4 regions of the Acidovorax temperans genome follow, and region 2 is predicted to be linked to each of the others. Evidence: predicted binding sites of a transcription regulator. Region 2 holds the regulator's gene; each other region holds the start of a gene.
What was found. The regulator sigma-54, encoded in region 2, starts transcription at its own class of promoters, with help from an activator protein. The targets are predictions, from matches to a motif close to TGGCANGNAANCTGCTTT.

Region 1 (3,463 bases), 790 kb from region 2:
CGCCACGGAGGCCTTGAGTTCTGCCGTGCGCTCCATATAACGCTGGGGGTTGCGCAAGTCCAGCGCATTGCGCTCTGGCTGGCCGCCGTTGTATTCCTTGACCAGCTCGGCATGGCGGGCTTCGGCCTTGCGCAATTCAGATTCCAAAATCGCGCGGGCATCGGAGTCGCGGGCGCGCTGGTCATTGTTGGTCACGCGCGGTGCGCCTGCTGGCGAGGCAGAAGAGGCCGATGAAGATGATGCGGCAGACGACCCACCACCGGACGCAGCGCCCCCGCCACCCGAGGGGCGTGAGCCTTGAATCACCGTGACGTTGCCGCCCTCCACCAACTTGCAGCCACGCTCTTTGGCCTGCGTGGCGTTGTTGGTGTATTCATTTCCACAGCGGTAGATTCGGTCTTGCGCAAAAGCGAGCACGGGCAAGGTCGCAATGATCCACAGGGTAAGTAGCGTTTTTTTCATAGAGTTCCTCGCACTGCTCATGCAGGATTGCCTTGGAGTATCCCCCAATCGCTGCACATCGCCAATGCAGCGCCGCCCCCGCCCCGGAGGGATTTGTGTGAGGATGCAACGCTTGCAAACACCAGGGTCGTCGCCCGAAACAGAGGCCTCAAGAAAAAAGGCGGCCGAAGCCGCCTTTTGGTTGATCACCCAAGACGGGCCATCACAGCGAGTAGTACATGTCGTACTCAACAGGGTGCACAGCCATGCGGAAGCGGGTCACTTCAGCCATCTTCAGATCAATGTAAGCATCGATCATGCTGTCGGTGAACACGCCACCCTTGGTCAGGAACGCGCGATCCTTGTCCAGGTGCTCCAGCGCTTGGTCGAGGCTGTGGCACACGGTGGGCACCAGCTTGTCTTCCTCTGGGGGCAGGTGGTACAGGTCCTTCGTTGCAGCTTCGCCGGGATGGATCTTGTTTTCCACGCCGTCCAGACCCGCCATCAACAGGGCGGCAAAGCCCAGGTAGGGGTTCATCAGTGGATCGGGGAAACGGGCTTCCACGCGGCGGCCCTTGGGGTTGGCCACGTAAGGAATACGGATCGAAGCGGAGCGGTTCTTGGCAGAGTACGCCAACTTCACAGGCGCCTCGAAGTGAGGAACCAGACGCTTGTAGCTGTTGGTGCCAGGGTTTGTAATGGCGTTCAGGGCACGGGCGTGCTTGATGATGCCGCCAATGTAGTACAGAGCGTAGTCAGACAGGCCGGCGTAGCCATCGCCAGCGAACAGGTTCTTGCCGTCCTTCCACACGGACTGGTGCACGTGCATGCCGGATCCGTTGTCGCCGTGGTAAGGCTTGGGCATGAAGGTGGCGGTCTTGCCGTAGGCGTTGGCCACGTTGTGGATCACATACTTTTGCAGCATGGTCCAGTCAGCGCGCTCGACCAGCGTGCTGAAGCGGGTGCCGATTTCGTTCTGGCCAGCACCAGCCACTTCGTGGTGGAACACTTCGACAGGAATGCCCAGCGATTCGAGGATCAGGGACATTTCGGCGCGCATGTCTTGCGTGCTATCGACAGGAGGCACGGGGAAATAGCCGCCCTTGACGGTAGGACGGTGGCCGCGGTTACCGCCTTCGAGCTTGGAGCCGGTGTTCCAGGGGGCTTCGTACTCTTCGATTTCGTAGAAGGTGTGGTTGGGCTCTGTGCTCCAGCGCACCCCGTCAAAGATGAAGAATTCTGGCTCAGGACCAAAGTAGGCGGTATCGCCCAAACCAGAAGCCTTCAGGTAGGCTTCGGCGCGCTTGGCGATGGAGCGTGGATCGCGGTCGTAGGCTTTGCCATCGCTGGGCTCGATCACATCGCAGGTCAGGATCAGCGTGGTTTCTTCAAAGAAGGGATCGATGTTGGCGCTGTTCGGGTCAGGAATCAGCTGCATGTCGGAGGCTTCGATGCCCTTCCAGCCGGCAATCGAAGAGCCGTCGAAGGCGTGGCCCGAAATGAACTTGTCTTCGTCAAAGTGAGAGACAGGCACCGTGGTGTGCTGCTGCTTGCCACGGGTATCGGTAAAACGGAAGTCAACGAACTTGACTTCGTTTTCCTTCACCATCTTCATCACATCTGCAACGGTCTTGGCCATCAGGTTCTCCTGGGTAAAGCGCTTGTTGAAAAATCTACTGAAACTAAGCAGGTTGCGTGCCAGCCGCACTCAATCCCGCACTACGGTGGCGCAGTGCACGCAGCCCCTGCGAGAAGCTCACAACACATTGCACCAAAAAGGTTAATACAGCCCAAAGCCTGCGAGCACTACATGGCGCGCACCAACTCAGGGCCCAAGTCTGCACCAATATCGTGCAGACCTTGCAGCAAGGCAGTCCAACCCGCAGGAACCAAGTTCTGGGGGCCTTTCACCCCTAGTTCGATATGGCGTCCGTACTGCGGGTGATCCACACTGGGCAGGCTGAATACCCGCAGACCGGGATGGTTACGCTCCACCTGTTCCATGAGGGGTGTCAGGGCAGCCTCCATGGCACCCAGCACGATCACAGAATGCTCCACCTGCGGTGCCACGTGAAAAAGATGGCGGTAGTGCTGGTCCAGCACCCACTCCATCATGGGCCACGCCATGACCGGGAAACCTGGGAAAAAATGCACCACCCCACCCGCGGGGCTGGTGCAGCTGAACCCTGGAATTTTGTTGTACGGGTTCGGAATCACCTCTGCGCCCTGGGGAAATACACCCATATTCAGACGGTGCACATTGTCGGCGCGCTCAGGCTCGTAGGCAACGCCTTGTTCTTTGGCCACGTCTTGCATCCGCTCGCGAATCAGAGCTGCAGCTGTGTCATGCAGCACCAGCTCACGACCCAAAGCTTTGGCCGCGCACTGGCGGGTGTGGTCATCCGGCGTTGCCCCGATGCCTCCACAAGAAAAAACAACGTCTGACGATGCAAATGCCCTTTGCAAAGTGGCGGTGAGTCGCTCTGGGTTGTCACCGACGTAGTCGGCATAAGAAAGCGCAAGGCCTCTCACCCCTAATAGCTCAATGACTTTGGGAAGGTGCTTGTCTGCACGTTTGCCCGAAAGAATCTCGTCACCGACGATGATCAAACCAAAAGAGGGAGACATAGATCTCAATCGAGTTGTTGGGGGCTTGGTGGAAGCTGCGCCTGCCCTGGCGCCCCCGGTACAGCAGCACCGTTTGCTGCGCCCGCCGCAGAATTGGCGGCACGCAATTGCGCCAGCGCCTGCAAGCAGAAGTGAGCAAACCACAGCGATGAAAATGCAAAAACCAGCGTGTAAATCCAAATGGCCAACGGCAAGAGAACCACAAACGCTGCGGCAAACACGACACCCGAGGCCCACACAATACTGGGAGCAGCCCCAAGGTAGCCCGTCAGGACCCCCATGCCCAGCAGGGTGACCCGATGGCGTCGTAGCACCTCTCTGCGCTCGTCCTTGCTGGCATGCTCGGCCAGCGCGTCAAAAGCCATCACTCGATAGGTTAGCCATCCCCATATCA
Region 2 (3,463 bases):
CGCGGCTGGGGCTGTCTTATCTGCCGCAAGAAGCGTCGATCTTCCGCAAGCTCTCCGTCGAGGAGAACGTGCGCGCTGTGCTGGAGCTGCAGCGCGACGAGAACAACGCCCCGCTGTCGCGTGCGGCCATCGAAGAGCAGCTCACCTCGCTACTGCAGGAGCTGCGCGTGGAACACCTGCGCGCATCGCCCGCACTGGCCCTGTCGGGTGGCGAGCGCCGCCGCGTCGAGATCGCCCGCGCTCTGGCCACGCAGCCGCGCTTCATCCTGCTGGACGAGCCCTTTGCGGGCATCGACCCCATTGCCGTGATCGAGATCCAGCGCATCATCGGCTTCCTCAAGGCGCGCGGCATTGGCGTGCTGATCACCGACCACAACGTGCGCGAAACCCTGGGCATTTGCGACCACGCCTTCATCATCAGCGATGGGCGGGTGCTGGCGCAGGGCACGCCATCGGAGATCGTGGACAACGCCGAGGTACGCCGCGTGTACCTGGGCGAACACTTCCGCATGTGATGGCCAGTGTGAGTGTGGCTTTTGTGAATGGTGTGTCCGCGCTGGTGCGTGGGCTGGGGGCTCTGGCATGAAGCCCGGCCTGTCCCTGCGCGTTTCGCAGCACTTGGCCCTGACCCCGCAGCTGCAGCAATCCATTCGGTTGCTGCAGTTGTCCACGCTGGAGCTGGGCCAGGAAGTCGAGCAGATGCTCGACGAAAACCCTTTTCTCGAACGCGCCACCGACGAAGCACCGCGCGAAGAGTTTGGCCTGGAGCATGCCAACGCCCCCGCCCAGGCCGACGACCACGGTGTCGATGATGCTATCTATTCAGGAGCTAGCAGCGCTTCATCTACGGGCGCTGAAGGCGATTTTGATGCTTCATCAGATGCCGACCACAGCAGCAGCGTCGCTGACGAGCCCGACTGGAGCGGCGACGGCACGGTGGAGATGGCGCCCAACGACAGTGAGTGGGGTGGCGACGCCCCGCCTCGCAACCGCAATGACTCCGAAGGCGAGGAGGCCGACGCGACCGAACTGGCGCGTTCGCAAGAGTCCCTCACCGCCTTCCTGCACCGCCAGGCCTTGGCGCTGCGCCTGTCCGAAGTGGACAGCGCTGCTCTGCGCTTCCTGATCGAATCGCTCAACGACGACGGCTACCTGGAAGAGTCGCTGCAGGAGCTGGCCATTGCGTTGGCGGGCCCTGACGACCTGGAGCAGATCGACGAGCTGGTGCACCGCTTCACCGTAGCCCAGCGCCTGCTGCAAACCCTGGAACCCGTGGGCGTGGGTGCCCGCAACCTGGCCGAGTGCCTCACGCTGCAGCTCAGCGCTCTGGCGGCCGATGCGCACAGCGGCGTGCCGCCCGACGTGGTGCAGACTGCGCTGCAAATCTGCCAGCAACCGCTGGAAATGCTGGCCCGCCGCGATGTGCGCCGCCTCACCCAGGCCTGCACCGAAGGCGGTGCTGCGGGCGAAGAGCGTACCCGCGCCGCCATGGCCCTGATTGCCCGGCTGGAACCCCGCCCAGGGCGGCGCTTTGTGGACGTGGAGCGCAACATCATCGTGCCTGATGTGATCGTGCGCAAAGCCGGGCGCAGCAACGGCACCAGCGGGCAGCAGAATTTCATCGTCTCGCTCAACCCTGATGTGATGCCGCGCCTGCGCGTGCATGACATCTACGCTGGCGCCCTGCGCGGCGGCAAAGGGAGCAAGGGCGGCGAGGGCCACGCGGGCCTGCAGCAGCGCCTGCAAGAGGCGCGCTGGTTCATCAAGAACATCCAGCAGCGGTTTGACACCATCCTGCGCGTCTCGCGCGCCATCGTCGAGCGGCAAAAGAGCTTCTTCACCCATGGCGAGCTGGCCATGCGCCCGCTGGTGCTGCGCGACATTGCCGACGAGCTGGGCCTGCACGAATCCACCATCAGCCGCGTGACCACGGCCAAGTACATGGCCACGCCGATTGGCACGTACGAGCTCAAGTATTTCTTCGGCTCGGGCCTGGGCACCGAAACCGGGGGCAACGCCTCCAGCACGGCCGTGCGCGCGCTCATCAAACAGTTCGTGGCCGCTGAAAGCCCCACCAAGCCCTTGTCCGACAGCCAGTTGGCTGAGATGCTCAAGGAGCAAGGCATTGAATGCGCCCGCCGCACCGTGGCCAAATACCGCGAAGCGCTCAAGATTGCGCCGGCCAATTTGCGCAAGGCGTTGTAGCTGGCCACCGCCGCTGCAGCGTCCGTGCCAGGGCCTGTGGGCCTTGGCAGCGCGCCTGCCTTGCGTACCATGCACCGGCACCACCAGAGGTACCCCCTATGAACCAACTCCAACTTTTTCTCCCCTGCGCCGCTGGTGTCGAGGGCTTTCTGGCCGACGAGGTGCACGGCATCACCGGCCTCACGGGCAACGACCTGCTGGTGGGGCGCGGTGGCGTGCTGCTGCGCAGCTCCTGGCGCCAGGCGCTGCAGCTGAACCTGCACAGCCGCCTGGCCCAGCGCGTGCTGGTGCAACTGGCGCACCGCATGTACCGCTCTGAAAACGACCTGTACGCCCTGGCCAGCGACGTGGCCTGGGAGATCTGGTTCACCACGCGCCAGAGCTTCAAGATCGAGGTCACAGCCCAGCACAGCCCGCTGCAGAGCCTGAATTTCGCTGCCCTCAAGGTCAAAGACGCAGTGGCCGACCGCTTCCGTGCCAAGACCGGCGTGCGCCCGGATGTGAACACGCAGTGGCCCGACGTGCGCATTCACATGCACCTGACCACCGACGAAGCCACGATCTACATCGACACCTCGGGCGAGCCGCTGTTCAAGCGCGGCTGGCGCGAGGACAAGGGCGACGCCCCCCTGAAAGAAACCCTGGCCGCTGCGATGATCGCTGCCAGCGGCTGGGACCCGCACGGCGAGCACCCCCAGCCCCTGTACGACCCCTGCTGCGGTAGCGGCACCATCGTGGTCGAGGCCGCGCAGATCGCCTGCCGCATTCCCGCTGGCATGTTGCGCCGCTTTGCGTTTGAAAAGCTGTTGCCGTTCCAGGCACACGTCTGGACTGCTATCAAAAACGAAGCTGATGGCGCAATCTGTGAAAGCCCTGTGCCCATTTTTGGCAGTGATGTGGCCCACCGCATGGTGGACTTTGCCCAGCGCAACGCCGAGCGCGCGGGCGTGGCCGGTGCCGTGCAGTTGCGCGGTGGCGATGCCCTGCAGCGCATGCCGCCGTGCGAGCAGCCCGGTGTGATGCTGCTGAACCCGCCCTACGGCGAGCGCATTGCCGCAGCCGGTACCGCCGGGCGCAACGCCAACGAACGCGCCGCCGAGCGCGCCCTGGGCGCCAGCGTGGGCCGCGAGGCTGCGCACACCGACGATGGTGGCGAATTCTTCGCCCAACTGGCCACGCACTGGAAAAAGAACTACAGCGGTTGGACGGCCTGGATGCTCACGCCCGACCTCAAGCTGCCCAGCAAGATGCGCCTGAA
Region 3 (3,463 bases), 650 kb from region 2:
TGGACGACGTGTTTTACAACAACAATCAGAACGCCTTCATCGTCTCCAAGGCCACGTGCGAAGAATCTCGTGCCACGGGGAGGTTCGTCCTGGACTGTGCATGGGTAGAGCCAGGCTATTGGAACGCTGCCCCTCAGTTTCGTCGGGAGCGAGTGGCTTTTGACGAACTCACACTGGATTTGGAAAAGCAGCAGGCATACTTTTTCAACTACGCGGGCTCTGTGGCGCAGAGAGATGCCGACGAGACCAAGGAAAGAGCCAGTTGGCCCAGCCGATTCGAGAACTGGTGGCTTGACGTGGCAAACCGCCAGTCATCACTTGCGGACCAGGAGGACGAACTGCGCGGCTTCCCGAGCTGCGCTCCACGAGATTGGAACGATTGGGGCATGCTCTCGTTGTCCCCACTCCGCTTTTATGGCTCAGAACTGCGCCTGCCGATTGCTATGTTGGACTGCTTCTATTCGGCCAAGCACGGCAGGCCCATAGGCATCAAGCGCAAGCATTTGATTGAGATCGCTCACTATCTTGCTGAGTCCTACCCCCGGTATCTGCTGTGGTTCCGCAAGGCGCTTCAGGTCTATGAGCGCGGCGACCTGCTCGTAAAACAGGACAAGTCTGGGAGTTGGTTGAAAAGAGTGAAGGCCTACAAAAAAGATATGCGCATGAACCCAGAGAGGTATGGGTCCGACCAACGACATCAGATGCTTTTTGAGTTCTTGTTCCCCGAGTTGAAACCGTTGCCGGAGTGGCCGTCGGATGTGTTGCCGCAATGTTGAACCGGTACTCGACTTGCTGGCGATGTGCTGATCCCCGTATGACAAGCCAAGGGGCCTTTCGAAAGTAGCTGGAGGAAGTCTCTGCTGGGTTGCTTTTTTAGGCGCCGAGAAGGCGAGTGCGGGAGCCTTTCAGTCGTATAAATTATTGTGTAGTCGCAAAAATTATTGTAATTCACAGCCTCCGCCCACCAGCGCCACGGCGCTGGCTGTGTGGTGGGGCTGGCGCGTGGGGCGGCGGCCCCAGTCTTCCGGGCGGAAGCTGCCGGCCAGGCTGGCCACGGCGGCGCTCTCCAGCGCCTCGTCCACTTGCATGGCGGGCAGCAGCCCGGCAAAGCGCTGCGCCAGCATGGACTTGCCCGAGCCCGGCGGGCCCACCATCAACAGGCCATGGCCGCCAGCAGCAGCAATCTCCAGCGCGCGGCGCGCAGCCGTCTGGCCCTTCACGTCGGCCAGGTCCGGCCCGCCGGTAGGGCTGCGCGGTGGCTGTGCCTGCAGCACCGCCCAGCCTTCGCTGGGGGCGGGGGGCTCAGCGCCGGGTGGCAGAAAGGCCTGCACCACATCCAGCAGGTGGCGCGCACGCACCACCCGCGCGCCGGGCACCAGGGCGGCTTCTTCGGCGCTGCCGGGGGGCAACACCAGGCAGGCGGTGCTGCCTTGTGTGTGCAGCGCCAGGCTGGTGGCCAGGGCGCCGCGCACGGGGCGCAGTTCGCCGGACAAAGACAGCTCGCCCGCAAATTCATGCCCCGCCAGCCGGCTGGCATCGATCTGCCCACTGGCGGCGAGGATGCCCAGCGCAATCGGCAGGTCGAACCGCCCGGAATCCTTGGGCAGATCGGCCGGTGCCAGGTTCACGGTGATGCGTTTGTTGTTAGGAAAGTCCAGCCCCGCGTTCTGCAGGGCCGAGCGCACGCGTTCGCGCGCTTCTTTCACCTCCACTTCGGCCAGGCCCACCAGCGTGAAGCTGGGCAGGCCGTTGGCCAGATGCACTTCCACGGTGACAGAAGGCGCCAACATCCCCAGAAGGGCGCGGCTTTGCACCAAAGCAAGACTCATGAAGCGGTTTCTCCCCAGATGGGTGCGTTTGTGGGTGTTTTGGCGAGGGCTTGTGGGTTTTTGCATCATATGAGTGCGCTTCGCCCGGCGCGATCCCCGCCACTGTACTAGGGATTGTTGTAACCCAACGCAACCGCGCCCGGACCGCATGCGCAGGGCCTGTGGAGGCAATGGCACGGTCCGTGCTTAAAGCCCTTGTCCCTAACTTGTCCAACCGGAGGAAACATGAATCGCACTTCCATCAAGACCCTGGGCTTTGCCCTCGCTGCTGCGCTGCCCCTGTTGGCCAGCGCGCAACTCACGGGCAACGTCAGCCTGACCACCAACTACAAGTTCCGTGGCCAGGACCAGGACGCCAGCAAGGTCAAGGCCGTCAAGCCCGCGCTGCAAGGGGGTTTTGACTATACCTTTGGCGACAGCGGCTTTTACGTCGGCAACTGGAATTCCAGCGTGGACTGGCTCTCCGGCAATTCGCTGGAGATGGATTTCTACGGTGGCTACAAATTCAAGGCCGGTGAGGTGGACCTGGACGTGGGCGCGCTGACCTACGCCTACCCCGGCAACTCGCTGGGCAACACCACCGAGCTGTACGGCGCGGCCACTTACGGCCCCTTCACCGCCAAGTACTCGCACACCCTGTCCAATGACTACATGGGTTTTGCTGGCGCCAAGGCAGGTTCTGGTCTGAAGGGCCGCAACACGGGCTACGTGAATCTGGCATTCGCACAGGAAGTGGCCCCCAGCGTCACCCTGAAGGCATCGGTCGGCTTCACCCGCTTTGCCAGCGACATCAAGGACTCGGGCGTGCCCAACTACATGGATTACAGCGTGGGCGGTGCGTACGACTTCGGCAGCGGCCTGTCGCTGGGCGCTGCCGTGGTGGGCGCGAACAAGAAGGACTTCTTCGGTCCCGTCAACAAGTCGCGTGTGATCGTCACCCTGACCAAAACCCTGTAATTCGCTGCGGGCGCCTGGGGCGCCCGCGCTGGAGGAACTGAACATGAAAATGGTGACTGCCATCATCAAACCCTTCAAGCTCGATGAAGTGCGCGAAGCGCTCTCGGACATCGGCGTGCAAGGGATCACCGTCACGGAAGTCAAGGGCTTTGGCCGCCAGAAGGGCCACACCGAGCTGTACCGCGGCGCCGAGTACGTGGTGGACTTTCTTCCCAAGGTCAAGGTCGAGGCCGCCGTGGCCGACGACCTGGTGGACCGCGTGATCGAAGCCATCGAAGGCGCAGCCCGCACCGGCAAGATCGGCGACGGCAAGATTTTTGTGTCCCACCTCGAACAGGTGGTGCGCATCCGCACCGGCGAAACCGGTAAGGAAGCCCTCTGAGGCCCCGCCATACCCATCGGAAAGAAATGCCATGAAAAAACTACTTGCTTCTTTCGTCCTGGGGCTGAGCCTGCTGACTGCAGGCACCTTGTCCCTGGCCCAGGCGCCTGCTGCAGAGCCTGCCGCAGTCACTGCCCCCGCCGCTGAAGCGGCCCCCGCAGCCCCTGCTGCAGCCCCAGCCGCCGCGGCGCCAGCAGCAGCTGCCGAGGCTCCCGCCCCCGTGCCCAACAAGGGCGACACCGCCTGGATGATGGTCGCCACCATTCTGGTGATCCTGATGGTGCTGCCTGGCCTG
Region 4 (3,463 bases), 2.2 Mb from region 2:
GGCCAGGTCACGCCCGGAGGCTTTGGTAGAGGTGGTGGCTGCGGTTTTAGAGGCGTTTTGGGCTGTAGCGCTCATGGATAAAGCGCTAGGCGCTATGGAGTTTGTAGCGGGCTTGTCCGCGTGGGGCGCGGCGTCCAGCGGGGTGTGAAAAACAGCACTGACCATGGCGATCTCCTGGTTTCAACGTGGGGGAGGGCGGGGCGTGGGTGTTGCGATGAAGGGGGTGGGCTTCAGGCCTTGATCTTGAAGCCGTCGGCGTACTTCTTGGGGTCCTTGCCGTCCCACACCACGCCGTCGATCAGCTTGTGGCTGCGCGTGTCGCTCTTGGGCAGGGGGGTCTTGGACGCAGTGGCGGCCTGCTTGTAGAGATCGATCCGGTTGATGGCCTTGGCCACGCCCGCGTAGTCGGGGTGGTCCTTGAGCAGGCCCCAGCGCTTGTGCTGGGTGAGGAACCACATGCCGTCAGACAGGTAGGGGAAGTTCACTGCGCCGTCGTTATAGAACTTCATGTGGTTCGGGTCGTCCCAGCTCTTGCCCATGCCGTCCTGGTAGCGGCCCAGGATGCGCTGGTTGATCGCATCCACACTGGTGTTCACATAGGCCTTGCCCGCAATGGTTTCGGCCATCTTGTTCTTGTTGGCCAGGCCTTCGTCGATCCAGCGGCTGGCTTCCAGGATGGCGGCCGTCACGGCGCGTGCGGTGTTGGGGTACTTTTGCGCAAACTCGGCCGTGGTGCCCAGCACCTTCTCGGGGTGGTCTTGCCAGATGGCTTGTGTGGTGCTGGCCGTGACCCCGATGCCGTCCATGATGGCGCGCTGGTTCCAGGGCTCGCCTACGCAGAAGCCGTCCATGTTGCCCACGCGCATGTTGGCCACCATTTGCGGTGGGGGCACGGTGATGACCTTGGCGTCCTTCATCGGGTCAATGCCATGCGCGGCCAGCCAGTAATACAGCCACATGGCGTGCGTGCCGGTGGGGAAGGTCTGGGCAAAGGTGTACTCGCGCTTTTCGCTGGCCATTAGCTTGGCCAGCCCGGCGCCGTTCACGGCGCCCTTGTCCGCCAGCTTTTTAGACAGCGTGATGGCCTGGCCGTTGTGGTTCAGGTTCATCAGCACGGCCATGTCTTTCTTGGGGCCGCTCACACCCAGGTGCACGCCATACACCAGGCCATACAGCACGTGGGCAAAGTCCAGCTCACCGTTGACCAGCTTGTCGCGCACACCGGCCCAGCTGGCTTCCTTGGTGGGGATGATGGTGACGCCGTATTTTTTGTCGATGCCCAGCACCGAGGCCATCACCACGCTGGCGCAGTCGGTCAGCGGGATGAAGCCGATCTTGACCTCTTTCTTCTCCGGCGCATCCGACCCCTGGGCGTGGACAAGCGCACGCAGTGCGGGGCTGACACCCACGGCGCCCACGGTGGCCGCTTGCAGCACGGTGCGGCGGTGGAGGCTGGTTTTCAACAAATCGGTCATGGCACATCCCTCAAGGGCAAGTCGGTGAAGAAAACAAAAAAGGCGTCCTCACGCCTCGCACGGCTGCCGTAGCAGCACGTTGCAAGGGTGGGGACGCCTTTGTCCTGGGTGGAGCCTGGGGCTCCTTGGCTGCATTCACCCGCCGTTGGGTGTTTGCTGCCAGTACAAGACCTTCATTGGTCTATGCAGGAGCTGATGCAAGCGGTGTGCCAGCTTTGAAAAGAATGCGTTTGCTATTTATTTGATAGCTAGTAGCGATTGCAGATAAAGCGCTACAGCATGTTTTGGCTTGAAGGGGTATGCCTGCTGTGCACCTGTGGCGTGGCGCAGGCCTGCACGCGATTTGTGCGTTGCACCATCGCTGTTCCTTCGCAGAGCCGTGGCTGCTCCATGGGCGTGCTGCTGCGGTGTGGTGCTGCCCCATTGCGGGGTGGTGTGACGTGGTGCGGTGCGAAGGGCGGGGCGGTGCTCGCCGTCAGCCGAGCAGGTCCATCACATCCAACATGCGCTGGGCTACATCCACGAGCTTGAGACCCTTGTCCATGGCCGTCTTGCGCAGCTTGTCGTAGGCGGCCTGTTCGCTCAGGCCCTGGCGCTGCATGAGCAGGCCCTTGGCGCGGTCGATGGTCTTGCGGTCCTTGAGCTCGGTCTTGGCATCGGCCAGCTCCGCCCGCAAGGCCTGCTCGTGCTGAAAGCGCGCCATGGCGACATGAAGGATGGGGCGTATGCGCTGCGGCGCCAGCCCCGCCACGATGTAGGCCGACACGCCTGCGGCCACCGCGTCCTTGACGTGCGAGGTGTCCTCGTCGTTGGTGAACATGACGATGGGCCGGCGGGCATCGCGCGTGGCCATCACCACATGCTCCAGCGCATCGCGGGCTTCGCTCTCGGCGTCCACGATGATCAGGTCGGGTTGCAGCTGCGCCAGACGGTCGCTCAGGAAAACGTCGGCGGGCAGTGTGGCAATGAGGTTGAAGTTGTTTTCCAGCAAACCAATGCGCAACGCCTTGGAGCGCTGCGCTTGCAGCAGCGCGTGTTCGTCATCCGGGTCGGTGACGGCCAGGTCGGAGGCGACCACCACGATACGTAATGCCTCATTCATACCGCTACTTTAAGCAAGATTTACGCCACTTTTTGGTGCGCTGCTGCGGTGCGCAGGGTCGTGCACAAGGTGTGGCTCACGCTGCCGTGGCTTACGGGGCCTGAAACTTGCTAATAAATGTAACCCTGGCGGGGCATACCCGCTGGTGCGGGGCCCGGCTGCTCTTCTATACCTCCGGTCACTTGATCATTCATCTCATATTCAGGAGTCCACTGCATGAAGAATCACATCGCGCGTCGCCGTTTCCCGGTGGCCTTGGCCCTGCTGCCCACCTTGGTGGCAGCCGCTGTGCTGGCCGGTTGCAGCAAGGTGCCAGACACCCTCAAGATCGGCGTAGCCCAGCCCCTGACTGGCCCCCTGGGGGCGCTGGGGCAAGACCTGCTCAACGGCGTGAACCTGGCCGTGCAAGAGCTGAACAAGGACGGCTTCATGGTGGACGGCAAGCGCGTCAAGCTGGAAGTGGTGTCGGTGGACGACAAGGCCGATGCGGCCACGGGCAAGCAAGTGGCCCAGCAACTGGTGGATGCCGGGGTGGTGGCGGTCATTGGCCACCTCAATTCGGGCGTGAGCATTGAAGCCGCGCCCATCTATGCGGCCAAGGACATCGCCCAGATTGCGATTTCGACCAACCCCAAGTTCACCCAGCTGGGCTTGAACTCCACCTTCCGCATGGTGGCCAACGACACGCTGCAGGCCCGTGCCATTGGCTCGTTTGCCGCCACGCAGCTCAGCGCATCCCGCTATGCCGCGCTGGACGATGGCACGCCCTACGGCAAGGGCCTGACCGATGGCGCGGCCGCCCAGCTCAAGGCCGAAAACAAGGAGGTGGTGGTGCGCAAGTCGTTTGACGACAAGACAGTGGAGTTTGACGCCCTGGCCGGTGAGC

Region 1: the regulator sigma-54 is predicted to act here: its motif matches at 2,125-2,142, upstream of glnA (type I glutamate--ammonia ligase).
Region 3: the regulator sigma-54 is predicted to act here: its motif matches at 2,001-2,018, upstream of PQV96_RS19795 (TorF family putative porin).
Region 4: the regulator sigma-54 is predicted to act here: its motif matches at 1,670-1,687, upstream of PQV96_RS12665 (CmpA/NrtA family ABC transporter substrate-binding protein).

The regions. Positions count from the first base shown of each region.
Region 1 covers NZ_CP117193.1:1,133,597-1,137,059, reverse strand. The annotation lists gene PQV96_RS05320 (hypothetical protein) at 1-462, opposite strand, end outside; gene glnA (type I glutamate--ammonia ligase) at 665-2,080, opposite strand; gene PQV96_RS05310 (competence/damage-inducible protein A) at 2,248-3,069, opposite strand; gene PQV96_RS05305 (EI24 domain-containing protein) at 3,075-3,463, opposite strand, start outside.
Region 2 covers NZ_CP117193.1:348,496-351,958, forward strand. The annotation lists gene lptB (LPS export ABC transporter ATP-binding protein) at 1-515, shown strand, start outside; gene rpoN (RNA polymerase factor sigma-54) at 583-2,205, shown strand; gene PQV96_RS01560 (THUMP domain-containing class I SAM-dependent RNA methyltransferase) at 2,304-3,463, shown strand, end outside.
Region 3 covers NZ_CP117193.1:4,210,149-4,213,611, reverse strand. The annotation lists gene PQV96_RS19805 (DUF6035 family protein) at 1-776, shown strand, start outside; partial or broken gene PQV96_RS19800 (YifB family Mg chelatase-like AAA ATPase) at 954-1,829, opposite strand; gene PQV96_RS19795 (TorF family putative porin) at 2,055-2,786, shown strand; gene glnK (P-II family nitrogen regulator) at 2,830-3,168, shown strand; gene amt (ammonium transporter) at 3,200-3,463, shown strand, end outside.
Region 4 covers NZ_CP117193.1:2,673,292-2,676,754, reverse strand. The annotation lists gene ntrB (nitrate ABC transporter permease) at 1-165, opposite strand, end outside; gene PQV96_RS12665 (CmpA/NrtA family ABC transporter substrate-binding protein) at 231-1,475, opposite strand; gene PQV96_RS12660 (ANTAR domain-containing response regulator) at 1,951-2,577, opposite strand; gene PQV96_RS12655 (branched-chain amino acid ABC transporter substrate-binding protein) at 2,794-3,463, shown strand, end outside.